DNA from 2 places in the Spiroplasma endosymbiont of Andrena trimmerana genome. Region 2 is predicted to be linked to the other one. Evidence: riboswitches for the same ligand, from Rfam matches in the RefSeq annotation. Region 2 holds a riboswitch; the other holds the start of a gene.

Region 1 (15,611 bases), 680 kb from region 2:
CTAGTTTATTAGAAGAAAATGTTTTTTTGGAAAAGCAAAAAATCGGCAATTTTAAAAATTTTATTATTACAATGTTTAGTTTTGGTTGTATTAATAAAAATAAAAGAATAGAAAAAAAACTAAATAAAAATAAAAAGGAAATACAAGAAAAAACTAATGAACGAACAGATTTAAAACTAATATTTGAAAATATTAGTTTAGAAAGAAAAAAAATAAATGATGAGTTAAATAATTTAATTAAATTAACTGAATTATGAAAAAATATTAATGATAAAAAAAATAGTATAAAGAACACTTCATCAGCTAAAGAATTTTCTTGTTCTAAATTTGTTGAAGAAATTAATGCTTTAGAATTAATTAATCAAAAACCAGTAAATGATCGTGTACAAAACTTACCATAAATATAACCATTATTTATGAATATAGTAGTGCTTATTAAAAAGGAAAAAAACTAAAAATGGAACAATATTATGAATTATTAGGTTTATCTATTGGTGCAACAATTCCTGAAATTAATGCATCTTTTAGACGTTTATCTTTAAAATTACATCCAGATAAAAATACTAATAATCCAGAAGCAACTATTAATTTTCAAAAATTAAGTGAAGCGCGTAATGTTTTAGTTAAACAAAAAGAATATGAAGAAAAAACTAATAAAATATGGAAAGAAAATTTAAAAAAACAACAAGCAGAACAAGAAACATTTCAAAATAAACAAAAAGAAGAAATTTTAGCTAAGCAAAAATTTAAGATATTTAAAAAAGAAATTGATCAAAAAATGAAAAAAAATTATATTGAGTTATTACCTAAAATACTTGATTTTAAAATAGAATTAAAGAAATTAGAAAAAGAACTTTTAACTTTACAGTCAAAAAGTTCTAAATTAAGAAAATCTATTATTAATTTAAATACAAAGAAAATAAATCCAAGAATTAATTTTTATATTAAATGTATTACTTTAGGTTTTTATGATTGAAATAAAATAACAGAAAAAGAACTATGTGAAAATAAAAATGAATTTATAAAAACCAATAGGGAAAAAGAAAATTTAAAAGAAAAATATGATATAGTAAAAACTAATATGCAAATATTAATTAATGAGCAAAACTTATTACAAGAAGATCTTAAAGAATTATTTGCAAAAGAAAATGATTTGAAAAAATATATAAATTCATTTAATTTAGAAGAAAAAGATTCAATAAGAGATTGAAATAAATACTTTTCATCATCAGTTTAATGATATAAATAATATTATATGAATAGTTAATTATTTAAATATAAATTTATATTTATGGTTCAACTAATAATTCATTATTTGATGTTTGTTCATCATTGCTTTCTTCAATAATATTATTATCAATAATAATATAATATTGTAAATATTTATTTCAAATACTGATAATTGGTTTATACAGAAAACTACTAAACATGAAGTTACCAATGCCATGAATAGCATCAAAACTTAATCCAGATAATCAGTAAAGATAAAAACTGGATTTACCAAATAATATTAAATGAATTAGAGAATCAAATGTACCAAAAGTAAAACCTCATAAACTTGTAATAATTACAAAAATTCATCAATGCTTTTTAATTAAATGACGAAATATTCAAATTATTATGACCAATATTGGTCATATACTAAAATATAAAAATATTCAACTATTACCACCGTAAAGTAGAATTTCTAATGAAGCAAAAATTAAAGGAATAGTAATTGACATATATAGTGGAAAAACTAATGCTGAAAATGCTAATAGAAAAGTTACAACTTCAATATTTGGTAATATTGCTAATACTTCTTTTAAAGCAAAAACTAGTGCTGCATATGAAGGAATAATCAAGATACGAATTAATTTTTGGACATGGTTACTCATATTTGTTCTCGGCTTTCTTTATTTTTTAAATTTAAAACCACCTCATAAAGGTGGTTTAGTTATACTAATCGGAGATAAAACATCAATTAAAATTATATAACTGTTATCTGCACCCAGAGATTAGTTTAATAGTGTTAAATAGATAGGTCTACTGGCTTAACTTCATTTTACTTGTTACCCTTCTCAAAATCTTTGATTTCAATGGATTATGTAACTTTTATCAGTATCACAGTTGCTGGGGCAGCTTAAGATTACTTAATTCCCTTTTATGAACAGTTGTTCATCTATTTAATTTTATTCAGTTGTATTTAAGGATAAATGATTTAATATATTAAAAATATATTATACTTTTTGTTTATTTTTTGTTTAATAATGACACTAATTGTGCTTTTGGTAAATTATTCATTTCATTTTGATATTGTTTAAACATATTTTTACATGTTGTAAGTTCAGTTAATGCTTCTTTTAAGTTACCTCAACCTTCAATTATGACTTTCTTTTTTTGTAATTCTTTATACTGTAAAAAGAAATTAACAATTTCATCACGTAAATGTTGTGGTACATCTTTTAGATCTTGATACTCATTAAAGCGTGGATCAGAATTAACAACACCAAATAATTTAGTATCAACTTCACCACCGTCAATCATTTTAATCATTCCTAAAACTCTAACTTCTACTAAGCAACCAGGGAAAGTTGGATAAGTAATTAAACTAATAATATCTAAAGGATCACCATCATAATCTAAAGTTTCAGGAATATATCCATATTCACCGGGATAAAAATTAGCACCATAAAGAACACGATCTAATATCATAGTTTTAGATTTTCAATCATATTCATATTTATTACTTGATCCTTTGGGAATTTCAACTACCATTTGCACAATGTTATTTTCACTTTTATTCATTAATACTTCATCTCCTTTTAAAAATTAATTTTATTATATAATAAATAAACATTTTTTTATATATAATTAAAATAATAAATGTATTTTAAGGAGTAAAAGATGAGTTTAAAATATGAGAAAAAGTGACAACAATTTAAAAGTAATATTAATAATTCTTTAAAATTAACTACTCATAGGATAGCATTAATTAGTAGTTTATTGGCAGTTACAACATTAATGACCTTATTAGAAACACCACCTATTTTTTTACCTTTTTTAAAAATTGATTTTGGTAATACTATTAATTTAATTGCATTGTTAATTATTAAACTTCCTTATAGTTTGTTAATTGCCATTATTGTTCCTTGACTAAGTTTAATCTTACCTCATTTTCCTTCTGGTAATGCTGAACCAATTGGTGAATTTGCTTATATGTTAAGTACCATTACTTTATTGTTATTATATAGTAGTTTTAAATTATTATTTAAGCAATTACCATTTTGAAAAACGCAATCTAATAATTCTTGAAAACGATTAATGATTATTGAAATACCGACAGTTGTTATTACTTGTATTTTAGTATCATTAATTAGTGCTTTTTATAATTGAGCTTTTATTTTAGACATGTATGGTGCTGGTGATCTTAAAGATAAGATTTGAATTGTATTTGTACCATTTAATTTAATTAAATTTACTTCAGTTTTGCTTTTATATTTATTATTAGTTAGGCCAGTACAAATTTTAGTACAACATTTTAATATTTAAATAATATATTTTAATTGATCTTTTTTTAATTCTATTACTAAAGATTCTTCACTATTTTGTTTTATTTCTGACTCTTCTCAAGGTCTTCAAATATTTACTTCTTCTTTATAATCTTCATCAATTACTAATCGTTCTGAATCACTATCTTCTTCTGAATTATCAAAATAGTTGTTTTCTATTTGTTTGTTAATATTTACTGATAATAAATTTATTGTTTGCTGTTGATTTAAAAATTCTTCTTTATAATTTTGATTTTCATTATTATCACAATTTATTTCTGCAATATTGATGGCTGCTTCTAATATATCTCTTGGAGCTGAGTTGACTGAATGTTTTGTTTTAAGTTCATTCTTTCTTGCTTTTTGCTTTCAAATTCAAATTGTTGTTTTTGAAATGCCAGTTTCTTTTTTGATTTCACCATAACTTTTACCATCTTGTAAATATTGTAATACTTTTTCTTTTATTTCCGGTGTATATTTTTTTGCCATCTTTTAATCTTCCTTTTCTTTTAGCAATTTTATTTAATAAAATCCTAATACAGAAAAAATATCTATATAAGGATTTAACACTATTTAAATTAATGATTAATATTATAATTTATTTTTTTAGTTTTTGTTATTTTTATTTTAATAAAAATTATCTATCAAATTATTATTATGATATTTTTATTGTTAATTAATTTTCTAAATTAGAGTAGTATTAACACTTTTTATAAAAATTTAATAAATGTCTTGTTTTTTAATTAAAAGTAATTTATAATTTTTATAAATAAGTATTTAATTAATTAAATACCTATTTTAAAAAGGAGAAGTTATAATGATAGTTAAAAGTGTTGACCAAGAAAAAGAAAAAGTAGATATAAAAACAAAGAAAAAAATAAAGATTAATTCAAAACAACAAATTTTTAATATTACTTTGACAGGAATTTTATTGGGATTAGCTGTTGCTTCTTCATTAATTGAAATACCTATTCAGTTTATGGGAGTAATTTTACCATTAAGAATTTTTGATTCATTAATTATTGCTTTTGCTTTACCAATTATTGGTTTATATTATACATTAGCAATTGGTATTATTGAACCTTGATTACATTTATTAGCAGATAGTGATCATCCGCCAATTCAAATTTTCTTTGATAATATTGCTAATATTTTATTTATTGTTTCTTTTTATTTTATTTACTACTATCTTTTTAAATTGTGTAATAAAAGTAAAAATTTAAAAGTAGATACTATCAAAAAAGTAAGTGCTGGTCTAGTAATAGTACCCTTAAATGCGATTATTGCTACTTTATCTTTTGTTTTAACTTTAGTAGTACTTTATTTTAGTCCTAACCTACCAAGACCTGATGAATATGATAATAATATTCTTAATTTTAATAATCATTCAGTAATTATATTATTTATTTTACTTGGTATTGAAATTTTAAGATTTATTTTTATCTTTATCTTATTTAGCTTAGTTGAAAGAAAGATAGGTTCTGCTAAACGTTATTATTTTTAATAAAAAGTATTTTATTTTATAAAATAAAATGTTAAATTAATACTTATTAATTAAAAATAAAATGTGGGAGTAACATATGAAGTTAATAGTTATTTTAATTATTATCATGAGTATTATTTTTTTAATTGGTTTTATAATAATATTTTTTCTGAAATTAAGAAAAAAGAAAATAAAATCATCAAGGAAAATAAAATATCGTTTATGTGATCCAAATTCTTATCATAGTAGCATTATCAAGAATAGAAAGTTTAAAAGTAATAATGATTTAGTAAATAATAAAAAAGTATTGGAAATGTTAACATATTTACAGGAAAGAGATATCGCTAATTATAATAATATTATTCCTACTTTTTATAGCATTTTGGAAAAACCTATCCAACATAATTTGGAAGCTAATAAAAATGTTAATTATTTATTAACTAATATTGTTGATATTTTATGTCACCATCATCACTGTATGGTAAATCCCTTACATTTGATTAAACATTTGTTTAATAAATGTAATAATAAATTACATCAACACAAAAAAAATTCTCATTTTACTCAAGAGAATAATCATTCAGTTAAACCAACACATGTTTTTAATAAAACACAAATTAATGCTTCTACACCAAAAACTAATGTTTCTACAACAAAAAAAAAATAAACATACTTTCTCATAAATTTATAAATATTCCTTTACTAGTTATTAGTCCTAACTTAACAAAAACGGAATATCTAATTAAATTCATAATTAAAATGTATTAAATATCTACTAATTTAACTTATTAGTAGATATTTTTTTTAAAAATAAAATTTACTGTCAATATCGAGTGAAAATTTCCCAAAAATATTTATCAAAAAAAATAAAAAAGAAGTAAAATTTAACAAATAAAAGTTGCTTTGTTTTGAAAGTAAATATTTTTATATTTACTTTCAAAGGAGAACAAAATTATGAAATATTTTAGTCCAAGTTATTGATTTAAATTGTGAGTATTAACTGCTCCACTTTTAAATAATAAAATACAAGGTATTAATGGTAAGTCAATTGATAATTCAAATATTAAAAATTGAGTTAGAAAAAATACGACTAGTTTAGATTTAGTAAATCAACAATTAAATTTTGCAAGTAATAATCAAACAGATTTTATTATTAACAACCCAACAACAAATAGCAAAATAAATATGAATAAACATCGTCATGAAAAACACAGAAATCGATTAAAAAGAACATTAAATGGTAAAAACGAAATAAGGGGTAGTTGAGGTAAAGTAACTTGTTCATTTACACCAAAAACTTTTGAAGGAATAATAGCTGATTATCATTATTGAAAAGATAATCCTGCATGAGAACTTGGCGAAAAATTTAAAGAGGATATGATGCAACTATATAATTCTAATGATATTTCAATTACTGCAATTTTTCCATGAACATGAAAAGAAATACAACAAGTAGGTAAAACAATTTGAGATAATTTTTCAAAAATTGAAAAAGTATATACAGATAGTTCTAGAAAAGAACGTATAGAAATTGTACTTTATGAAAAACCATTTAATTGATTTGATTTTGAATCAGTAAGAATAATAACAGAAGATGAGAAATATTATCCAAATAATCGTCTTGATAATTTAGAAAATGATTTTCCAGATTGAAATAAAGATATAAAAATTAATTTAGGAAAAATTAATCATAACGTTGATAACGAAATTAAAAGTGCCATAAAGAAAAAATATCATAATTTTAAATTATCAGAAGTTTATTTATTGGATAAATCTAATTACTCACACTTTATTGGCTATTTTGAAAAAAATAATTGTTGGTACTTTTAGTCCCTATTCTTATGGTTTGACAAAACCAACTTTTACCTATGTAACACAAGATAAATTTAATGAAATTTCAAATATTATAGCAAATGATTCAAAAGTTAAACAATGATTTGCACATATAAATGAATGAAATTCTACTTTACCACAAGCAATCAATAATTCTAAAACATTTAATCCTCAAGCATTATATAATTGAAAAAGACAAGAAAAAGAAATAATAAAAGGTTATATAAGAGATTGAAGTTATATTTCAACTTTAATTGAACATGAATTAAAGTTAGATGAATTAAACAAAAATATTCAAGGAATCAAAGCAGATTTTGAAACTTTAAAAAAACAAGTTAATGAACTTGACAACAGACTTCTAAATCTAGAAAATAAATCAAATTTAAATTGTGAAAACACATTAACTATTGTTAATGGTGCTTTAAATACTATTCCCATAATTGGTAATGTTGTTGGTGGTATTACAACAATGGCTTCTGGTGCTTGTGCTATTGGTGGTGTATAATTTTATTTTTTTATATCTTTAAAATCAATTTTAAGGCATCAAATTTGCTGCTCGACAAACGATTTAAAATTTTATATAGTTAAGTATTCACAAAAATAATCTTTTATAAAAAGAATTTTATCTAATTTTAATTTGGTATTATTAGTATCCATATCTTCAAGGATGGTTTTTATTTGGTATATAAACCTTTTTAGTTTTTATCAAATCTTCTTTGATAATTGGTTTTGGTGCTATTTCTTTTAATTCATATATTTGATGATTATAACTAAGATATAACTCATTAATAAACGATTTAAGTACAATTACATCAGTTCTAGGTTGTATGTATTGAACTTTGCTATTTTTATAAGGAAAATACTTTTTACCATAATATGTTATAGTTGAACCACTATCCGTTTTTCTTTTAGAAAATCTTGAAAGATAAATATTTATTTCTTCTTGGTTTGGAGCTTTAATCATAGCAGATTTATTATTATCAATAGGTAAGGCAAATTGCTTATTAAAAATACTTATATATATTTTAAGAAATTGATTAGCTTCTTCTAAATTTTTAATTTTATTAAGTCTAAGTTCACTAATTAAGCGACTTTGAAGTGTTCCAAATAAGCGTTCGATTCTACCCTTAGCTTGTGGAATGGAAGTTCTAATAATTTCAACACCTAAATCATTACAAGACTTTTGGAATTGAGTATAAGTATCATTTTCCGTGTTTATTTTGCCAGCATCGATTTGTTTTTTTATATCCAAAAACTGTTCTATTATCAGTATAAAATGTTTTTGGTATGCCATATTTAGTTAAAATTTGATAAAAAACATTATAATAACCATCTAATGTTTCTTGATGATCAAATCATAGTCCGACAATATTTCCTGTAGCATCATCAATTGCAGCATGTAAAAAAGCTTTTGGTTTATCCTTACCAAATCAATGATGATTACTTGCATCCATTTGAATTAATTCACCAAAATTTGTTCTTCGGTTTCTTGTAGGATGCAAGTTATTTTTCTTATTTTTATGTCTTTTTGGTGAAGTAATTTTTTCTTTAATTAATATAGTATAAAGTGTACTATATGAAATTTTAATTTTTTCTTCATTGTTTAATTTCTCATGGAAATGTTGAAAATTAAAATTATAATATTTGGTTTTATATAAATTTATAATCTTAATTTTGATTTCAAAATTTGTTGTTTTATTAGAAATTTTATTTCGGGATTTATGAATAAAACCAACTTTACCTTCTCTATTGAAAATTTGAATTAATTGGTTAATTCTTCTAATAGTTAGGTTAAGTTTATTCTTAGCTTGATGTTTAGATAATTTATTAATAATAATGTCATTTATAATATTAAACTTATATTTTTCTTTCATAGTCATGCTTCTTTCCATATTTATCACCAAGTATATTTAACTTTACTTTTGGGAAATTTTCACTCGATAACTAATAGGAAATTATCACTAAATAATGACATAAAAATAAAATTTACTGTACATTATTTTGTAATAGTTTATAATAATAAGAAAATCATTATAAATGGAGTGTAAAATATGAGACGAAAATTAAATTTATTTTTTACTACCAGCCTTTTATTAAGTTCTAGCATGTCGCTTTTAGCATTCACAATTGATACAAACAATATTAGTATTAATAATTTTGCCAACAACAATGTTGATACTAAAACAGCAACTAAGTATGCTAATGAAACCTCTATTGTTGGTAAATCGTTATTAATTGCTAAAAATAAAGGTTTTAATACTAATAATTTATTAAATGATATGTATAATCAAACCCCTTCTATTCAAATTGATAATCTTACAGGTAAGAATACTGGAAATGATTTTATTAATGATTGAACTAGTAACTTAGATGGTAATAGTATTAATACTATTCAGGGTTTATTTCAACGTAATGGTATTAATCAATCTAAAGTTGATTCTGTCACTAATAATATTAATAGTTATAATAGTTATCGTGACATATTGCCAATGCTTAAAAATTATTTAAATAATTCTATTTTATCTAATGATGATACTGTTAATATGATTGATGGAATGTTAAAAAATATTAAAAATTTAATACCAAATATTAATGATTACTTATCTTATACTAATTATATTCCAATTATAACTAATACTATTGATGAATTATTAGCAGATTGAGATCAAGAAGATAATTTTAGTGGTAATACTACTTTTGAAAAAATGCAAGATTATATGTCAAAGAAAGCGACATTTGCTCAAGCTTGAAATATTCCAAGTCATGAAAAGTGATACTATGTTAAAGATGAAGCAAAAAATTGAAATTGAAATCAATTTTATGAATATATAGCTGGTGTTAATTTTAATTATATGTTTAAGTCAATATCAGGAAAATATATTGGGGAAATGATTAGCGATAATATTAAATATGCTTTATGAGGTGCTGCACCTATCGGTTTTAATTCTGATAATTTTAATGTTACATTTAGTGAAACTCTTAATAAGATTTTAACAAATCCAGTGGCATGACCTTATTTAATAAAAACAATAATACCAATGGTTAAAAGTGAAGTATTAAAATTAACTAATCCAACTCTTGGTATTGATAGTATTACTTGAGATAATAAAACACCACTTAAAAATAATACAGTTCAACTAAAAAAAGTATTAACTATTTTTCAAGAATTAATATCTTCAAAAGATAATATGCTTAAATTAGTTACCAATTTAATGACCGGACCTTTTGGTGAAGATATTATTGCGAAAGCTACCTTTGCATGAACTGATTCATATTGAACATTACCTGAGATTCAAAAGAAATTTTCTTTTATTTCAGCTATTAGTGATATTCCTCAACAAGTTGTTAATAGTTTAGAATCAGCAATTAAAAATGTTCCAATTAATGACACAATTAATAAAATATTTGAGTTTACTAATAAATATTTAACAACAAATCCATTAATTGATTTAAAAGATTTAGTAAAATATTTAGATTTAACTTTCGGTAGTAAAGATTTTATTAATGCTTTAAATAATCTTAAATATATTATTAATCACCCAACAACAGATAATATTAGTAAAACTAAAGAAATATTACAATTATTAGGTGCTCAATTTGGTGATGAAACTAATTTTAAACAAGATAGTGTTCTTGCAAACTTTTCTAATTGATTAAATACTCCTACTAGTAGTTTAAATTCCTTACTAAATATAATAGTTGATAAAACACATCATAATGGTATTCTTGATAATATGTTAAAGGACCAAGAAAATTTATATAAAGATATGTATAGTAAATATTTTGATATTAACAATAATAGTTATTTTACTTTAAGTGATATTGCAATGAATACATTTAAACATGATGATGGTAGTGTTAGTGCAGTTTTAAGTTATAAAATTAAAAATAATTTAGATAATAAAAGTTATGATATTACATTTAAAAATGCTAATTTTCTTACAAGTAAAATCTTTAAAATAAAATTATTTCATATTAGTCAATAATTTTTAATAATTTTCTTCAATAATTAGATATTTTAATTTAAAAAGTATATTAATATACAAGTCAGTTATTGCATTTCTCTTTAAACAATTTAAAATATAGATAACTTATAGATTTAAGAAAAAGTTATTGGGGAAAATAAAGGGGACTAATTATGAAATCATTATTAACAACATTAAGTGTTTTAACACTTGCAACAACCACAGGAAATTTAATCAATATTTTAAATACAATTGAAGAAAAAACTAATATTACAACTAATTACATTCAAAGTAAAACACAACAAGATACAATTTACAAAAATAAAAATGGAGAAGAAATAAAAACTAATATAGAAGATTTGTCAGAGATAGAAAGTAAAGAGGTTGTTCAAATTGGTTTTTATAAGAATCGACAAGGTGAAATTCAAGTTGCTAGAATGCCAGAAACAATTGAAAAAGTACCTGACAAACTACCATCAGAAATAACATCTTTGAGTTATATGTTTACTCGTGCGAAATCATTTAATCAGGATTTGTCAAAATGAAATGTATCTAATGTCACAGATATGAGCAGTCTGTTTAGTGCCACATCAGTATTTAATGGTAATATTACTAATTGAAATGTGTCGAAGGTGACAACTATGAAACAAATGTTTTATTATGCAGCCACATTTAATCAGGATTTGTCAAAATGAAATGTATCTAATGTCACAGATATGTCTGCTATGTTTGGTAAAACTTGAGAATTTAACGCTAATATTACTAATTGAAATGTGTCGAAGGTGACAACTATGAATAGTATGTTTAGTGCTGCTGGATCATTTGAAGGTTCATCATCATTTAATCAGGATTTATCAAATTGAGATGTATCTAATGTCACAGATATGAGTGGTATGTTTAGGAGAACTTGAAAATTTAATAGTAATATTTCAACTTGAATTACTTCAAATGTCACAGATATGAGTGGTATGTTTGCATATGCAACTTCTTTTAATCAAAATTTATCACAATGAAATGTTGAAAAAGTAAAAAACCATGATAATTTTGCTATTGAGTCAGGCATTGCATCAGATCTTAGTAAATGACCAAAATTTAATAAATAAAATAAATGTTTCAAGAAGAAACAATAAAAAATTAAAAAAATGATTTTAAACAAATATTATTTAAAATCATTTTTTTAATTTTTTATTGATAATCTAAGTAAAGATTATTATTTACATTACTTAAGATAATTTTTATTTTCTTTATTTTGAATATTGTTTTTTAAATGTTTTGATTTTATAATGTATATGAACAGACAAGAAATATATGCTTAAATCATTAAGCCTGTTTAGTATTATTACCTAAACAGGTTTTTTTGCTGTTTAATTAGAGAAATTTTAACTTAGAAAGAAGAGTAATTAAATGATAAATAATCAAGAACAGTATAAAAAAATTATTACTATTGCTTTAAATGCTATTGGTGCTGGTAGTGCTGGTGCAACTACTAAATTATTACATAATGCTCGTCAAGTTTCACAATGATTAAATTTAGCAAATGCTTTAAATAGGGGTGTTTTTGGGACAGCATTTACATTTTTACCAGATAGTAAAAAAGTAGCAACATTAATAGAAGTTTGAAAAATATTAACAAATACCTCATATATAGTTACAACATTAGATGTTAATTTTATTAAAACAATATTTACTAAAGCAAGTAATTGAGATTTAACAATTCCTAATTTACTACCATTTATTAGTTTTGAAATATCTGCTATTTCTGGTGTTTTGGCTGGAACAACAACACTTACACGTATTTATTTTACTAATAAAGATTCAGCAACTAATAAAATATTAAAGTCAATTGAAGATGGTTTTAATTTATTATGTCCTTTTGCTGCAATTATTGGAGGAGGATCATTATTTTGAACACCTGGTCTTGATTCAAAAATTATTGCTCCAATTTTTGCTACACTTGATGGAGTTTCTGGAACTACTAATTGATTAATAAATAAATTTTGAAATCCTATTGATTTTGAAACTAATAATGAAAATCAGAGCATATTGGATAATGAAGAAAATGGTACTTTATTAATTAATGATGAAGAATTTAAGACAAGATGTAATGAAACAAATATTGATAATGATTCATCTTCATTAAACTCTGTTAATTCAGTTTTTGTTGCTAATTAGTAATAGTTTTTTGTTAAATTTATTTAAATAAATTTTTAAAATTTGCTAAATTGTAAAGGTAAGTGCAACTAAATTATTTTTCTATCCAAATATTCGATTGGTGAAAGATAATTTAGTATTTTTCTCGGTTTTTGATTTAAAGACAATATAAATTTATGAACTTCATTTTTATTAGTTTTTGAAAAAATAAATTTTTTAGGAAATTTTTCTCTAATTAAACCATTAGTATTTTCATTAGTACCTCTTTGTCAAGGTGAATATGGATTGGCAAAATAAATTTTTACATCTAAATTTTTTTCAAGTTGTTGTCAATTTGAAAATTCTTTGCCACGATCAAAAGTAATAGTTTTAACAATGTTTTTAGGAAGAATTGATAAATAATAACTGACATTTTTATTAATAACTTTAGTAGTTCTGTTTTTAACTAATATTGCTAAAGTAAATCGTGATACTCTTTCAACTAAAGTTATTAAACATGATTTGCTTTTACCTCGTGATGATACTATAGTATCTCCTTCTCAATGACCAAGTGTTATACGATCATTAACATTTATATCTCGTTCTTTAATTGATTTACCATTAAACTTGCCACGATTTTCTTTAGATTTTCGTTTTTTACCTTTTCTTCTTAAATTTTTACTAGTAACTTTATCAAGCATTCCAAAATAAATTCAAGTATAAATTGTTTTAAAACTAATAACTCATTCTTTATGAAAATTTTTAATTCTGCCATAAATTTGTTCAGGTGATCAACCTAATAGTAATTTTTGTTGTACATATTTTACTAAATTCTTATTTTTAAACTTATGAAAACTAATATGTGATTGTTTTCGATTTTCAGCTTTATTTTGTGCAATTAATGAAAAATAATGATTATTATCTTTATTTCTATTAATTTCTCGAATAATAGTACTAATACTTCGATTAAGATTTTTAGCTATTTCACTAATTTTAAATTTAAATTTCAATTGATTCTCAATATAAATTCTTTCATCTATGCCAAGATGTTTATAACTCATATAAAAACTCCTTACTTTTTTCTAAACTAAATTTAGCATTATGAAATTTTTATATGAGAATTTTTTGCAATTTTATTTACTTGCACTTACAAGTATAACTCAGCATTTAATAATAAAAAACACTAGCATCTTTATTGTTGCTAGTGTTTTTTATTGTTTGATTTGTTAACGTTATGCTAAAAGTAGTGTTTTGTGGGAGTATAAATATTTGTTATTGCATTATCTTAAAAAGCATTCTAAGATATAAATAACTTATAGATTTAATAAAAAGTTATTGAATAAAATAAAAAGGGAGGTTTTCAATATGAAAACATTGATTACTGCACTAAGTGTTTTAATATTTGGGACATCTATTGGAACTTTAAATACTGGTTTAAATAAAACTTCACAAAAAATTGAACTTTTAGATAATAAAACACAACAAGATACTATTTACATTGATAAAGATGGAAAAGAACAAACAACCAATAAAAGAGATTTATCAAATATAAAAACTACCAAAATTACTCAAATTGGTTTTTATAAAAACAAACAAGGTGAAATTCAAGTTGTTAGAATGCCAAAAACAATTAAAGAAGTACCTGATAAATTACCATCAGAAGTAACATCTTTAAATTTTATGTTTTTGGGTGCTTCACAATTTAATCAAGATTTATCAACTTGAGATGTATCTAGAGTAACAAGTATGTTGAGTGTATTTGCTGGTGCTACTTCATTTAATGGTAATATTTCAAATTGAGATGTATCTAATGTAACAGATATGCTTTCTATGTTTAATGGTAGTTTAAAATTTGATCAAGATCTTTCAAAGTGAGATGTATCTAGAGTAACAAGTATGTTGAGTGTATTTGCTGGTGCTACTTCATTTAATGGTAATATTTCAAATTGAGATGTATCTAATGTAAGAAGTATGAGTGGTATGTTTACTGGTTGTTTTTTATTTAATCGAGATTTATCAAATTGAAATGTATCTAGTGTAGAAGATATGGTTGGTACATTTGCCAATACTTTAGCATTTAATCAAGATTTATCAACTTGAGATGTATCCAATGTACTAGATCACACTCATTTTGCTGTTGGTTCAGCAATTTCTAATTCTAATAAATTACCTAAATTTAAAAACTTTTTTATTAATAACACTATTTAATTTGATCAAAAGTATTTAATTTCTAAGTAATTAACTATAATAAAACTTAGAATAGTATAATAAAATATTATATTTGTTTTTTATAAAAGCATATAATATTGACAAACGGTAAGTTTAAAAAGTTTTAACTCATTTCTTTATTTTTTTAAAGTAAATGAGTTTTTATTTTTATTATTGCATGCTCTTTTATTTTACTGACTAGTCATACATTTAAAGTAATCAATTGCAATTATATGCCAAAGGTTATATAATATGGGTAATAGTGGGAAAGTGTGGGTGATATTATGCTACTAGGACAATCATTGTCAACATTAGATGAAAAGAAACGAATGATAATTCCTTCTAAGTTTAGAAGTTATTTTCATAACAATGAGATTGTTATTGTTTCTAAAGGTTTTGAAGGCTGTTTAGTTATTCGTAACGAAATTGAATTTATTAAATGACAAGATAAAATCTTATCAC
Region 2 (15,611 bases):
AGAACAACAAGGGGTTGCTTATGGTCTTGAAGGCACAGTTTTGGGATTATTTGGTTTAATTTTTATTGCTGGAATTGCAACAGGAATAACAATTTTAACTAAAAATTTACAAAATCAGTATGGTCAAAATGATTTTATTACAAAAATACCATTTTTAGTTTTTGCTTATTTTATTTGTGGTATGGTACTTATAATGGCATTATTAGTTTGAATATTTATTCCTAATAAAAAACGTGAAGAAACAGAAATTATTTGAAAAGAAAAAATAATTTCACTATTTCAACCAATGAAATTTTTGCGAGTTTGACTTTGTGGTATTTTTGTTTTTGGAATGTACATGTTCCAGTCTACTTTTGCATATTATATGAAAGATGCTTTAACAGAAGTTGGTGTTACTGTTGGTGTAGTAACTATTCTTGGTGGAATTCGTTCATATGGTTTAAGATTTTTAGTTGCTAGTCCAATTGGTCGTTGAGCTGATAAGTGAAAGTCTTACGTTTTGGGTTTAATATTTTTATTATTAGTTGGAATGATTGCATGTTCTTTATATGTAGTTATCCCTGGTTGAGGTAATGCTTGATTTTTACAGTCATCAAAAGCAGTTCAAATTTTATTTCAAGTTATAATGTGTTTACTTTTTATGTTTATTGGTTGTGTAGGTTGAGCATTATTGACGTTAAGATTTGTTCAAGTTGGAGAATTACCAATGGAAAAAAATAGTTATGCTAGTACAATATCATTAATTTCTTGAATTGCTTTTACTCCAGATGCTTGATTTAATTATGTTGCTTCAGCCATTGGAAAATTGCCAAATAATTCTTATGTGGTTGACGGTCATCGAAATTATTCATTGCAGGGAATTCAAATTTTATTAATTATTGCTATCGTTTGTGTTTTAGTTGGTTTAATTGCCGGAATAATTATTTATATTTTAAATAAACGAGAGTTAAAGAAACTAAATAAAACTTCATTTCGTTTTCGTGAGTTAGGAAACGTTTAATTATTTAATTAAATTAAATGATAATATTTTATAAAACTTGAAAATAGTATATTAAAGATTCTTTTATAAAAAGAAACATACCATTATTTATATTTTCTTCTTTTTGGTTTATAATAATTTCATGAATTAGTTTAGTTTGGAGGAAAATATGAATATAATTCAATTAAAAAATTTAACTAAAGAATATTCTCCAAATATTGGTTGTTTTGATATTAATCTTTCAATCAACAAAGGTGAAGTTTATGGTTTTATTGGCCCTAATGGTGCTGGAAAAACTACTGTTATTAGACAAATGATAGGTTTTATTAAATCTGATACTGGCTTTGCAAAGATTTTAGATTATGATTGTTGAAAAGAATCGGCAAAAATTATGGAATCTCTTGGCTATTTAGCTGGTGAAGTAACATTGCCTGATTATATGTCAGGAATTGCTTATTTAAAGACAGTAGCTAATATTAGAAAAAATATTTCTTGGGCATATGTTGAAAAATTAATTAATTATTTTGAACTTGATGCAAAAAGAAAAATTAAAAAAATGTCTAAGGATATGAAACAAAAAGTAGCGATTATTTCAGCTTTTATGCATAAACCAAAAGTTTTGGTTTTAGATGAACCAACTTCAGGTTTAGATCCTTTAATGCAAGAAAGGTTTAATACTTTAATTAGAAATTCTAAAAATGAAGGTGCAACAATATTTATGAGTTCCCATATTTTTGGCGAAATTGAAAATATATGTGATAAAGTTGCTGTTATTAAAAAAGGGAAAATAATTTCTGAAATATCAATTAAGGAAATACAAAATTCTGCTAAGAAAAATTATGAAATTAAATTTTCAACAGTGAAAGATTATAATGATTTCTTAAATAAAAAATGAGATATTATTGAAAAAAATAATATAACAAAAGTTATTAAACTGAATGTTTTAAGTACTAATGTTGATAAGTTTTTAAAAGAATTATCGCTTTATAAAGTTGATAATTTTAAAGAATTACCATTTAGTTTAGAAGAATATTTTATTAAATTTTATAAGGATGAGGTAAATTTTAATGATTAATTTTAGATTTGTTAAATCACAATTTAAAAATATTAAAATTCCATTAATATTATTTTTTATAATTTTATGTATTTTAATAGCTCCCATTTTAACACAAGATTATCTTGCTCCAACTATGACATTAATTGGTGAAGAACATGGAGTATCAGGTTTAGGTGGATTAGGTGGCATGAATTATCTTAATTTTGTTTTTTTTGGTATTCCGGGGTTAATATTAATTTTTTCTTTTAGTTTAATTTTAAATCATATTTTGGTTTCTAAAGAAATTGATAAAGGTTATTTAGCTTCATGATTAACAATGCCAATGTCTAGAAAAACTATTTTAAATTCAAAACTTTTTGTTTTGCTTTCTTCAATATTAATATTATATGGTTCAGTTTTTGTTTTTCAATTAATTATTTTTCCAATTAGATTTCAAGATTTTAAGCTTCAAGAATTTGGATATCTTGTTTTATATAATTTGGGTTTAATATTATTGGCTTTACTTTGAGCATCAATTAATTGAACTTTTATTAGTTACTTTAATAAGTCAGTTATTTCTCTTTCAGTAGCAACATGTATTTCAACAGTATTTATTTTGTTTCAAACAATGACATTATTCTCTTCTATGCCTGGACTTGAGTACCTTAAATATTTTAAATATATGACAATTGCTTCTTTATTTAATTCTCCATTTAAGTTTGGTGATATTCCAAATATAACACCCGCTCCCGGTGTTACAGAAGTAGCAAAAGCACCGCTTTTTTCTATTAGAGCATTAGATTTTGCTTGACAATATCCAATAATGTTAATAGTACCTCTTGGTTTATTTCCATTAGGAAATTATTTTCTTATTAAAAAAGATTTATCTTTGTAAATTGATAATATTGTTTAATAAATGAGTTTAATAAAAATATCTTTAAAGTTTTAAAGATATTTTTATTTATTTAATGTCAATAAGATATTACCTTTTTATTAAAATTTTTGATTTTAGTTTTTAAATTTTGGTAATTTATTAGAATTATCAATTTGTGAACCAATAGCAAATTCTTCATGACTTGTTACTTTATTTACATTTCATTTTGAAAGATCTTGGTTAAATGATTTGGTTTCTATGAACATTTTTCTCAAAGAAGTTATTTCTGGTGGTAATTAATTAGGTATTTTTTCAATTGTTCTTGGCATATTAACAACTTGAATTTCTCCTGATATATTTTTAAAAAATCCAATTTGACTAATTTCTTTACTATTTATCTTTGATAAATCTTTTTTCATTAGTTGTTATTTGTTTTCCGTTTTTATCAATATAAATTGTGTCTTGTTGTGTTTTATTTTCAATATAATTAGTTATAATATTATTTTTTGAATAAACTAGTTAAATTACCTGTGGTTGTTGCAAGTGTTAAAACACTTAATGTTTTGATTAATGTTTTCATTAAGATCTCCTTTTTTTGTTTTCCCTAATAACTTCTTAAGTTTAAGAAGTTAATTATAATTTAAGTTGTTTAAAAATAAATTCAATAAGTGTTTAGTTTATGATAGAAATAAAAAATAACTAATTTCATTAATGAAATTAGTTATTTTTAAATATAAAAATTTATTTAAATGGAGAACTATATGGATTGCTATTTGCCCTTCTTTCTCAATGAGAACAACTAGGTGTTTCATTAATTTTGATTTTATTAGTTTCATTCCATGAACTTTTTAACTTTTCACCAGTTTTTAAAACTGTATCAAAAAGTATACCAAAAGTTCCATCATGATAAACAGATGGTTCATTCATACGTACATGCTTTAATTTTTCAAATTCTTGACTTTTTAATGCTTCTCGTTGTTTTCTTTCTTCTTGACAATATGGTCTATTTTTTATTACTTCTATTTGTTTATAATTATTTATTCATATTTTTTCTTCTTTTCGCAATTTTTGTTCTAATGGTCTTATAGTATCATTTGTTTCAATTACTCGTTCTGCTTCTGTTCTTCAATTTATTTGATCTAATTTTTCTCATTCAAAATATATTTTTTGTTGTAAATATTTCCGATTTTCAGAAGAACTTTTCATTTTTCTTTGGCATTCTTCTATTTCTTTTTTATTTCCTTTAGTTAAATTTTTAAACATTTATGTTTCCCACCTTTTTAAAATAAAAACTCATTTACTTTAAAATAAAGTAATGAGTTTTTTATAAACTAAACATTATTTAGTTTTAATAAATTATACTAAAAAACTAAAAAAGGTGTTGATTAAACTTTTTTTAGAATATTTTTTATTTTCTTTAATTAGTATGAAAAGTTATAAAATTAAATTTAATTTTTAAAATAAAAAACTAGTCATTAAGAATATTAATGTTGTTACTAAATTAACAATATATTATAATAACTATTATTATTTAAAAAAAGGAGAATATATGGAAAATAAAGAAAAAATTCCAACAGCTCATATCAAAGCTGCTCGTGATCAAATTGCAAAAGTAGTAATTATGCCAGGTGATCCATTACGTGCTCAATTTATTGCTTCTAATTTTTTACAAGATTGAAAACAAGTAAATAATGTTCGTAATATGTTAATGTTTACTGGAAAATATAAAGGATATAATATTACTATTGCTGCTAGTGGTATGGGTATGCCTTCAATTGGTATATATTCATATGAGTTATTTAAATTTTATGATGTTGACTGTATTATTCGTGTTGGTAGCGCTGGTTCATATCAAAAAGATGTTAAAGTTTATGATATTATTAATACTACTAAAGTATATAGTGAATCTACTTTCGCTAAATATGCTGCTAATATTGATGAAAATCAAATTGAATCTGTTGGTAATATTAGCAAAATTATTAATAAAGTGGCACAAAAAATTGATAATGAATTTGATCAGCAAAAAAATGAAAATTCTTCGTATATAGTAAGTGAAAAAATAAATTTAAGATCGGGTTTAATTCATTCAAGTGATGTATTTTATCGTATTAATGATAATGATTATAAAACTAATCCTTTAATTAGTAAATGCTTAGCAGTAGAAATGGAATCTTTTGCCTTATTTGCTAATGCAAAACATTTAGAAAAAAATGCGGCTTGTTTATTAACAATTTCTGATTCTTTTATTACCGGTGAATCAATTTCAGCAGCATTACGCGAAACTAGTTTTAAAAAAATGATGATTTTAGCTTTAGAATCAGCAGTTGCTTATTATAAAGAAGAGGATATTGATGATAATCTTAGCGATAGAAACTAGTTGTGATGAAACTAGTGTTGCTGTTATTAAAGATAAAAAGGTTTTAAGTAATATTATTGCTTCACAAATTAAGCTTCATCAACAATATGGTGGTGTTGTTCCAGAATTAGCAGCACGAGCTCATAGTGAAAATATTGCTACTGTCTTACAAACAGCAATTGAAAAATCTAACATTTCAATTATGGATATTGATTTTGTTGCTTATACTAATACTCCTGGTCTGGCTAGTTGTTTACACGTAGGTAAAATTATAGCAGAAACTATTGCTGCTTATTTAGAAAAGCCATTGCTTCCGTGTAATCATTTGTATGGACATTTGTATGCTTCTTTAATTAATAATGAATGAGAATTTCCAGTACTTGGTTTATTAGTTAGTGGTGGTCATACACAGTTGATGTTGGCAAATGAACATTTAAATTTCACTATACTTGGTCAAACATTAGATGATGCTGTTGGTGAATGTTATGATAAAGTTGCAAGAATGTTAGGTTTAAAATATCCGGGTGGTCCTGAAATTGAACGAAGTGCTAAATTGGGAAAGCCAACTTATAAATTACCATTACCTAAAAATGATAATAGTTTAGATTTTAGTTTTAGTGGTTTAAAATCAGCCTGTGCTAATTTGATAAATAAAGAAAAAGGTAAGTTACAATTTAATAATTTTGCAACTTCTTTTCAAACAACAGTTATTCAAGTATTGATTAATAAAATTGAATTAGCATTAAAAAAACATAATCCAAAAACTTTAGTTTTAGCAGGAGGAGTTAGTGCTAATCAGCAATTAAGATTAGCAGTATTAGATTTAAAAATTAAATATCCAAATTTAAAAATAATTGTTCCAAAATTAGAATACTGTACTGATAATGCAGCAATGATTGGTATTCTTGCAAGTTATCAAATTGAACATAAGTAAGGGTGAACTCATGATTATTGGTATTATTGGTGAAGCGGGAGTAGGTAAGACAACTGCTACAAATTTTTTTCAAAATAAAGGTGCGTATGTTATTTTTGTTGATAAAATTGTTAAACATATTTATACACTAAAAGAAACAAAAAAAGCATTAATTAATGAATTCGGTGATACTTTTATTAATAATGATAAAACAATTAATAAAATAAAATTACGGTATGAAGCATTTCAACACCCTCATATTTTACGTAAATTAGAAAATATTATTTGACCAAAAATGATAAAAATTGTTGAAGAAGATATTATTCGTAATAAAATACACCAAGAATTAATTGTTATTGATTGTGCAGTATTATTTAATGCAAATTTAAATTTATTAGTTGATAAAATTCTTTTAATTGAGGCTGAGGAAGATAAAAAAATCCAACGAATAAAAGAACGTGATAATGTTAATGATTTACAAGTTATTTCATTATTAAATCAACAAAAAAAATATTTAATTTTAAATAAAGATATTGATTTTATTGTTAAAAATAACGGTACTATTAATGATTTTATTAAACAATTACAAAAAGTTGAAAAAAAGTTATTAACAAATAAAGTATAGAGATTAATGTTTTTTTTACTTTAAAAAACAATAGTAAAATATATTAAATTATTTTTGTATATTAAAATGAAAATTTTCATAATAAAAAAATTAAGAATAATTTTAAAATAGTTGAGGTTAAAAAAATACATAGTAATGTATTTATAAATTACCAAAATTGTTTTTCTTGTAGTAGAATATTTATACAACTAAATAACAAGGAACTTTAGATGTTCGGGAAAAAGATGAGAATTCTTTGCTGCCCCAGCAACTGTGATGTTGATGAACGTTACAAAACCATTGAAGATAAAACTTTGAGAAGGGTAACAAGTAAAATGAAGCTAAGCCAGTAGACCGGTCTAATTTTTTAAGTAATATTATATTCCTGGGTGTGAATTAATGATTATTTTTAATAATTGCTTTTATTTTTTAATATTTGTAATTTTAATAAAGTAATTTTTAATAATGACAACATCCTTTATATAATATAGGGGATGTTTTTAGTTGTGTAATTAAGTAGAGGGGTAATAATAAATGGCAAAAGATAACAAATATTTTCAACAATCACAGTCACCATTAGAATATATTATGAAAAATTTTAATGGAAAAATGCGGTCTGTAAATTGAAATGTAATCAATGATGAAAAAGATTTAGAGGTTTGAAACCGTATTACTCAAAATTTTTGGTTACCAGAAAAAATTCCTGTTTCTAATGACTTAACTTCTTGAAAAACATTAAATCCAAAATGACAAGAGTTAATAACAAGAACATTTACAGGTTTAACTTTATTAGATACAATTCAGGCAACAGTTGGTGATATCGCACAAATACCTAATTCTTTAACTGATCATGAACAAGTTATTTACACAAATTTTGCTTTTATGGTAGCAGTTCATGCTCGATCATACGGAACAATTTTTTCAACTTTATGTTCTAGTGAGCAGATTGAATCTGCTCATGAATGAGTAATTAATAATGAAAGTTTACAAGCCAGAGCACGTGCACTAATTCCTTATTATACAAGTGATGATCCTTTAAAATCCAAAGTAGCTGCCGCTTTAATGCCAGGTTTTTTATTATATGGTGGTTTTTATTTACCATTTTATTTATCTGCTCGTAGTAAATTACCTAATACTTCAGATATTATTAGATTAATTTTACGTGATAAAGTTATTCATAATTATTATAGTGGCTATAAATATCAAAGAAAAGTTGAAAAGTTACCAAAAGAAAAACAAGAAGAAATGAAAAAATTTGTATTTGATTTATTGTTTAAATTAATTGATTTAGAAAAGCAATATTTAACAGAATTATATCAAGAATTTAATTTAGCTGAAGATGCTATTAAGTTTAGTTTATATAATGCTGGTAAGTTTTTACAAAATTTAGGATATGATTCACCTTTTAGTGAAGAACAAACAAGAATTAAGCCAGAAATTTTTAATCAATTATCAGCTCGAGCTGATGAAAATCACGATTTCTTTTCAGGTAATGGTTCATCTTATGTAATGGGCATTACTGTAGAAACGCAAGATGAAGATTGAGAATTTTAATTTTAAAGGAGAAAAAAAATGCATAATGATGTTGTAAAAGTTTCAAACCAAAAAATATTAAAGCCAGAGGGAAAAATTCATGTTGTTTATTTTTCTTCTTTGTCAAATAATACTCATCGTTTTATTCAAAAATTAGAGGTTTTAAATTCAAGAATTCCTCACGATTTACAAGAGGAAATTTTAGTTGATAAAGATTATGTGTTAATAACACCAACATATAGTGGGGGTGGTGATATTAAAGAAGGGGCGGTTCCTAAACAGGTAATTAAATTTTTAAATAATAAGCAAAATCGTAATTTTTGTCGTGGTGTTATTGCGTCGGGGAATACTAATTTTGGTGATACTTTTGCAATTGCCGGGCCAATTCTTTCAAAAAAATTAAATGTCCCACTATTATTTCAATTTGAATTATTAGGAACTAATAATGATGTATCAACAATAAAAAATATATTAGTAGATTTTTGAGATAAAGATAAAAAAAATACCAATGAAATAAATACTTTATCTGGAACTTTAGAAAGTGATGAATATGTTACTTTAAATGCTAGAGCAAAAACTACTAATAATGCACAATTTGATTTGCAAGCAGCACAATCTTATATGAAAAATCATATTAAACCAAATTTATTGCTTTTTAAAACCGTTAAAGAAAGAATAGAATATTTAGTAAAAAATCAATATTATGATGAAACAATAATTAATAAATATTCAATTACGGAAATTGAACGATTAACAAATGAAGCATACAGTTTTAATTATCAGTTTACGAGTTTTATGGGTATTTTAAAATTTTATAATTCTTATGCTTTAAAAAGTTTTAATGGTAAACAATATTTAGAAAATTATGAAGATAGAGTTATTATGAATAGTTTATTTTTCGCTAATGGTAATATTGAACATGCTAGTAAAATTTTAAGACAAATTATGTCTGGTAGATTTCAACCAGCTACTCCCACATTTTTAAATGCAGGGAAAAAACAAAGAGGTGAATACACTTCATGTTATCTTTTACGAATTGAAGATAACATGGAATCAATTGCTCGCGCTATTACTACTTCATTACAGTTATCAAAACGTGGTGGTGGAGTTGCTTTGTGTTTAACAAATTTAAGAGAATTTGGAGCTCCAATTAAAAATATTAAAAATCAAGCAACAGGCGTTATCCCAGTTATGAAAATTCTTGAAGATTCATTTTCATATGCTAATCAATTAGGTCAAAGACAAGGTGCTGGGGCAGTTTATTTAAATGTTCATCATCCAGATATTATGTTATTTTTAGATTCAAAGCGTGAAAATGCAGATGAAAAAATTCGTATTAAGTCAATGTCTTTAGGAGTAGTTATTCCTGATATTACTTTTGAATTAGCAAAAAACAATGAACAGATGGCACTTTTTAGTCCTTATGATATTGCAAAAGTTTATGGTAAAGCAATGACAGATATTTCTATTACTAAAGAGTATTATAATATGTTAAAAAACCCTGAAATTAGTAAAAATTTTATTAGTGCTCGCAAATTATTTCAAATGATTGCTGAATTACATTTTGAAAGTGGATATCCTTATTTATTATTTGATGATACAGTAAATAAAAATAATGCTCATCCCGGTAGAATTGTTATGAGTAATTTGTGCAGTGAAATTATTCAAGTAAGTACAGCTAGTGAATTTAATAGTGATTTAAGTTTTAAAGAAATTGGTGAAGATATTAGTTGTAATTTAGGAAGTATTAATATTGCAAAAGTAATGGAAAGTGGAAGTGAATTTGGTGAGGTTATTTTTCAAGCAATTCATTCATTAGACCACGTATCAAGAAGTAGTGATTTTTCTAGTGCTCCGTCAGTTGCATATGGAAATAAAAAAAATCATGCTTTGGGTTTAGGCGCTATGAATTTACATGGATTTTTAGCAACAAATCATATTTTTTATGATTCAAAAGAAGCAATTGATTTTACTAATATTTTCTTTTATGTTATGGCTTATCATGCTTTTAGTGCTTCAAATAAATTAGCATTAAAATTTGGAAGTTTTGGTGGATTTAAAAATTCAAAATTTGCTGATGGTTCATATTTTGATAAATACATAAAATGTCAGTCAGATAAATGAACTCCTGAAACAAAAAAAATACAAGAATTATTTACAAAATATAACATTATGATTCCAACTCAGAAGCAATGAAAAGAATTAGTAATAAAAATTAAAGAAACGGGATTGGCTAATTCACATTTAATGGCAGTAGCACCCACTGGTTCAATTAGTTATTTATCTTCGTGTACACCAAGTCTACAACCGGTAGTCGCTCCTGTTGAGGTACGAAAAGAAGGGAAATTAGGTCGTGTTTATGTTCCTGCTTATAAGATTGATGATAATAATTTATCATATTACACTGAAGGTGGATATGAATTAGGTCCTAATCCAATTATTGATATTGTAGCAGCTGCACAACAGCACGTTGATCAAGCAATTTCTTTAACTTTATTTATTACTGATAAAGCGACAACTCGTGATTTAAATAAAGCTTATATTAGAGCCTTTAAAAAAGGTTGTTCATCAATTTATTATGTTCGTATTCGTCAAGAGGTTTTAGAGGATAGTGAAAATTATCAATGTAATGTTTGTGTTGTATAAATTAATTAGATTATTGAATAGTAGTTTCAAGTAAAAAATAAATTTGTAACAAATTTAGTAATATATTATTTATTTAATTTAAAAAATAGTGAAATTTTATTTTGGAATATAGGATTTTTAAAAAAAAATTAAAAAATACATAGTAAATTTTAAAATTAAAGTTATAATAATAATTGTAAAAAAAATAATTATTATAACTTTGGAGTGGTACTCAAGAGGCTGAAGAGGACTGATTGCTAATCAGTTAGGACGGGAAACTGTCGCGAGAGTTCGAATCTCTCCCATTCCGCCATTATTTAAAAAGCATTAATTGCTTTTTTTTACTTTTAAATAATAAATTTATTAATAATTAGATATAATTTAATAAAGAACTCTTTATATTAAGGAGAAATCATGCGTAAACGAGTAAACTTACTTTTATCATTAATCTTATATATTGCTTTGATTGCAACAATAGTTTTTGTTATATTTAATTATATTAAATATTCATGAATTATTTTGATGATAATTATTACTTTAACTATTTTAACTGGTATTATTATTTTCATTACCAATCGTATGCAAGATGCAAAACTATCATGAATTATGGTTACCTTATGTTTGCCAATCATCGGTATTTTTTTATATTGAACTTTTGGTCGTCCTTATCGTTATCGACGAAAACAAAAAGCTTATTTAAAAACAAATAGTTATTTTTATACCCAAGAAGATTGAACTTTTGCTAATTCAATTTTAGAATCAAAAAAAATAACTTTGAGTGAAGATACTTTATCTTTATTTAACTATACAACAAGAATTTCTCATCGACCATTTTATAATAATACTGATGTTCAAATTTTAAATAATGGTCCTAATAAATTTGTTAAATTAATTGAAGATTTAAAACAAGCAAAAAGTTATATTTTTATTAATTATTTTATTCTTGGTGAAGGGGAGCTATTAGAAGTAATTATTAATGTTTTAAAAGCAAGGATTGAAGCGGGAGTTAAAGTTTATATGATTTATGATGCTGTTGGTTCATATTTTAATTTATCAAAATATAAAATATGAAAAATGAAAAAAATGGGAATTATTATTCATAAATTTTCACCAGTTAGATTACCATTTATGACAGGAAATTATAATTTTCGTAATCATCGTAAAGATATTATTATTGATGGGAATATTGGCTATGCTGGTGGAGTTAACTTAGCAGATAACTATATTTATCTTTCTGCAAAGTATGGCTTTTGAAGAGATACCCAAATTAGAATTGTTGGGGAAGCTGTTAAATCAATTGATTTAATATTTAGACAAGATTGGCATTTTATTACTGGTAATATTCTTGATATTAGTGCTGAAAAATCTGAAATAAAAATTAAAAATAATATTATTGTCCAAGTAATTGATGATGGACCTATTACTAAAGAAACAATTCAAAAAGATTTATTTATTAAATTTATTAGTAATGCTAAAAAGCGAGTTTGAATTAGTACTCCTTATTTAATTCCAACTAGCGATTTAATTACTGCATTGCGTAATAGTGCTTATTCTGGTGTTGATGTTAGATTATCATTACCCGGAATTACTGATAAATTTTTATCATTAGACATGTCAAGAACTTATTATGATTCATTGATTGAGTCAGGTGTTAAAATTTACGAATATAATAATGTTTTTAACCATTCTAAGTCTGGTATTTTTGATGATGATATTACTATTATTGGTTCAACTAATCTTGATTATCGTAGTCTTTATTCAGATCATCAAACTTTAGTAATTGTTTATGATAGTAAAACAAATAGTGATTTATCTGCTTCATTTGAAAAAGATTTTATTCATTCTAGTTTAATTATTAGTAATCCACTACTACATCGTAGTTTTGCCTATCGGGGTGTATTTTTATTATTGCTTAGAATTTTAGCACCATTATTTTAAAAAAATTTAGTATAATTAGGTAAATATTAATAATAAGGTGGTCATAATTTATGGGTTGAAGTCGACGAATTAAAAAAATTAAAGAATATTTTAGTGATGAAAATCAACCTAATTTGGATATTTCTAAATTATCAGAAGACAATGAAAAAAAAACTCCTTTTTTTAATAGGTTTAAAAAACAAAAAAAATCTAATAAATCTTCTACTTCAACGAATAATAAAAAACGTAATAATATTTTTTTAAATTTTAGAAGAAGATCAACTATTCAAATTATTAAACATTTAGAAAATAAAAATATTTTTAACTTATTTTTTTATACTGATGTTAGTAATATTACTTTAATATTAGAACAAGGAATTAAACCTTCTTCACAAATTAAATTATTGCCAAAGCAAGAATATATTGTTTGAACTTATTTAGAACATGCTACTTATTTAGAATTAGAGTTAGGTAATTCAACACGTCATTTTTTTTGAAAGTGATGTGCAGAGCAAAATGTTGATGTTAATAAAATAGCTATTATTTCTGTTGATATTCATAAACTATTTCAAAGCACTACTAAAGATTGAGGTTTAAATGTTGATACTAATCGTGTTCAAATATATGAAACAATTCCTGTTGAAGCTATTGATTGAATTTTGGTTAAAGATCGCAAAATGTTTCGTTTAGCTAAATTATATATTGATAATCAAAGACTAAAGTTAAAACTTTTCCAAGGAAATAATGGTAATATTACTTTAGGCTCTGATTAAATGGAGGTAAAATTATGCGTTGATCTGCAATTGTAATTATTGCTTTAATTCCTTTTATGACAATAATAATTATTTTATTTATACGTTTAAATCATCGTAATAATCAATATTATAATGTTATCCATGGTGATTTGTTAAGTTTAGTTCCATTGAAAATTGATTTAAAAAATGAAATCATTACTTTTTCTGAACGCTTAGAAGTTTTAAATCGTAAAAAACGAATTTCATTGTTTGTATTTAAATCAATGATGAATCGTAAAACTAAAGTAAAAATTGAAATTTTTATTCAAGATTTATTAGTGAATAAAGTTCCATTTGAGCCATGTCATTTTTCTGTTTCCTTTCAATTAGGAAGTAAAGTTATTGTTTATGATTTATCAATTGATTATTTTGATAATAATAATAAAGTTTTGTATGGTCAAATGCAAAGTAATATTCGTTATAATCGTTTTGCTATTTCACAAGCAATTATTTTACAACAAAATGAGTTAACAGTGGTAAAGTCAGTTTTTGTACAAACTATTTTAGATAATTTTAGTCAAAAAAAATATAATAAAAAAATAAATAGTCAATTTGAATATATGATTTTAATAAAAATAAAAAATTATTTAGCATTAGAAAATATTTTAACTGTTAATAATATTGAACGAATGGAATTATTAATTTCATATTATAGTAAAATAACTTTAGGATTAGATAATACTATTATTTGTAAATATTATGATGGTCAGTTTTTAATTTATTCTAGAAATAAGAAAATAAATTTATATCGATTCCAAAAAAAAATAAATAGTTATATTAAACGTAATTTAGTAGAAAAAAGTAGTTATTTGCAGATTCAAAGTCAAATATTATGTGTTTATGCTTCAGTAAAAACTGATGCTTCAAATGTCTATATATTATATAATAAAATTATTGATAAGAATCAATTAGAAGTAGTACAAAGTAGAGACTTAATTGAAATCAAATTGAAGACAAATGATATTTTAAATTATCCCGATTATAATCATTATTCACTTCTACAATCAGAACAAATGGAAAAATTATTAAGTGTTAGTATTAGACCAGTATATAAAAGTGATAATTCAAATGAGCCAAATTGTTACTATGCTTGATGAAATTTTGTTAAAAATTCTTATTATGTTTCGTTTATTGTTTTGATGCGTAATATTCAAGATTCAGGATTGTGGTGAAAAGTAAATGAGCCTTTATTTATTCAAACATTTGAAAAATTTGCGAAATTAAAACAAGAAAAAAACCTTATTCTTCCTGTTAGTTTAATTGAGTTACAAGATAAAACTATTTTAACAAAGTTAATTGCTCTTGTTAATAAGAGAAAAAATCTTTTTGAAAATTGTGATTTAATTTTTGATTTTCAAGATATTGGTGAAATTAATAGTTGGAATAAGTATGATTCAATTATTAAAACTATTCGTAGTAATAAAATAAAAATTTCTTTTACTCATGATTTACGTCATATTGATAATTTTAAATTAATTAATCATTTTAAACCTGATTATGTAGTTTTAACTTCTAATTTATTAGAACAAGTTACTTTTAGTTTTAGTAAATATATTGATGTTATTATTTGTTTGCATTATTTAAGAATTTTAGGTATTAAAAATATTTTAGCTCGTGGTATTATTAACGTTCCTGAAATTATTATTTTAAAAGGATTAAAGGTTGACTATTTACTAGGAAAAGTATTAGAATCAGAACAAGCAAATAAAGTGCTAGATGCTTTAAATTACCCAAATTATTGGAAGTGACATAAAAGTCAATCAACGAAAGGTGAATAGATCATTATGAATAATGCAAAGAATAAAAATATTACAGCAAGAGAGATTGATTTTGCCAAATGATATACTGATGTTATTAAGCAAGCAGAACTTTGTGATTATGGCGCAGAAAATGGTTCAGCAGCCGGTACCATTATTTTTCGTCCTCGCGGATATGCAATTTGAGAAAATATTCAACATTTATTAAATCAAAGATTTAAAA

Evidence for each region. Region 2 has a riboswitch for cobalamin ahead of nrdF (class 1b ribonucleoside-diphosphate reductase subunit beta). Riboswitches for the same ligand answer to the same signal wherever they lie in the genome.
Region 1: linked by a shared signal. The riboswitch ahead of AACL03_RS06340 (hypothetical protein) and the one ahead of nrdF (class 1b ribonucleoside-diphosphate reductase subunit beta) in region 2 are both predicted to bind cobalamin.

Annotation. Positions count from the first base shown of each region.
Region 1 is NZ_OZ026455.1:1,058,818-1,074,428, reverse strand. It holds gene AACL03_RS06350 (hypothetical protein) at 1-401, shown strand, start outside; gene AACL03_RS06345 (J domain-containing protein) at 458-1,237, shown strand; gene AACL03_RS06340 (hypothetical protein) at 1,290-1,877, opposite strand; cobalamin riboswitch at 2,002-2,180, opposite strand; gene AACL03_RS06335 (inorganic diphosphatase) at 2,233-2,787, opposite strand; gene AACL03_RS06330 (hypothetical protein) at 2,887-3,531, shown strand; gene AACL03_RS06325 (hypothetical protein) at 3,528-4,019, opposite strand; gene AACL03_RS06320 (hypothetical protein) at 4,348-5,034, shown strand; gene AACL03_RS06315 (hypothetical protein) at 5,111-5,680, shown strand; gene AACL03_RS06310 (hypothetical protein) at 5,968-6,843, shown strand; gene AACL03_RS06305 (hypothetical protein) at 6,860-7,351, shown strand; partial or broken gene AACL03_RS10020 (ISNCY family transposase) at 7,493-8,738, opposite strand; gene AACL03_RS06290 (hypothetical protein) at 8,898-10,832, shown strand; gene AACL03_RS06285 (BspA family leucine-rich repeat surface protein) at 10,985-11,914, shown strand; gene AACL03_RS06280 (hypothetical protein) at 12,216-12,983, shown strand; gene AACL03_RS06275 (IS30 family transposase) at 13,052-14,002, opposite strand; gene AACL03_RS06270 (BspA family leucine-rich repeat surface protein) at 14,307-15,149, shown strand; gene mraZ (division/cell wall cluster transcriptional repressor MraZ) at 15,434-15,611, shown strand, end outside.
Region 2 is NZ_OZ026455.1:383,607-399,217, reverse strand. It holds gene AACL03_RS02380 (MFS transporter) at 1-1,000, shown strand, start outside; gene AACL03_RS02375 (ABC transporter ATP-binding protein) at 1,149-2,054, shown strand; gene AACL03_RS02370 (ABC transporter permease) at 2,047-2,910, shown strand; gene AACL03_RS02365 (BspA family leucine-rich repeat surface protein) at 3,024-3,155, opposite strand; gene AACL03_RS02360 (hypothetical protein) at 3,186-3,308, opposite strand; gene AACL03_RS02355 (hypothetical protein) at 3,631-4,152, opposite strand; gene AACL03_RS02350 (purine-nucleoside phosphorylase) at 4,439-5,266, shown strand; gene tsaD (tRNA (adenosine(37)-N6)-threonylcarbamoyltransferase complex transferase subunit TsaD) at 5,241-6,179, shown strand; gene coaE (dephospho-CoA kinase) at 6,190-6,783, shown strand; cobalamin riboswitch at 6,974-7,139, shown strand; gene nrdF (class 1b ribonucleoside-diphosphate reductase subunit beta) at 7,297-8,316, shown strand; gene nrdE (class 1b ribonucleoside-diphosphate reductase subunit alpha) at 8,335-10,941, shown strand; tRNA gene AACL03_RS02325 (tRNA-Ser) at 11,143-11,233, shown strand; gene cls (cardiolipin synthase) at 11,335-12,858, shown strand; gene AACL03_RS02315 (acetyltransferase) at 12,909-13,610, shown strand; gene AACL03_RS02310 (hypothetical protein) at 13,625-15,409, shown strand; gene proS (proline--tRNA ligase) at 15,416-15,611, shown strand, end outside.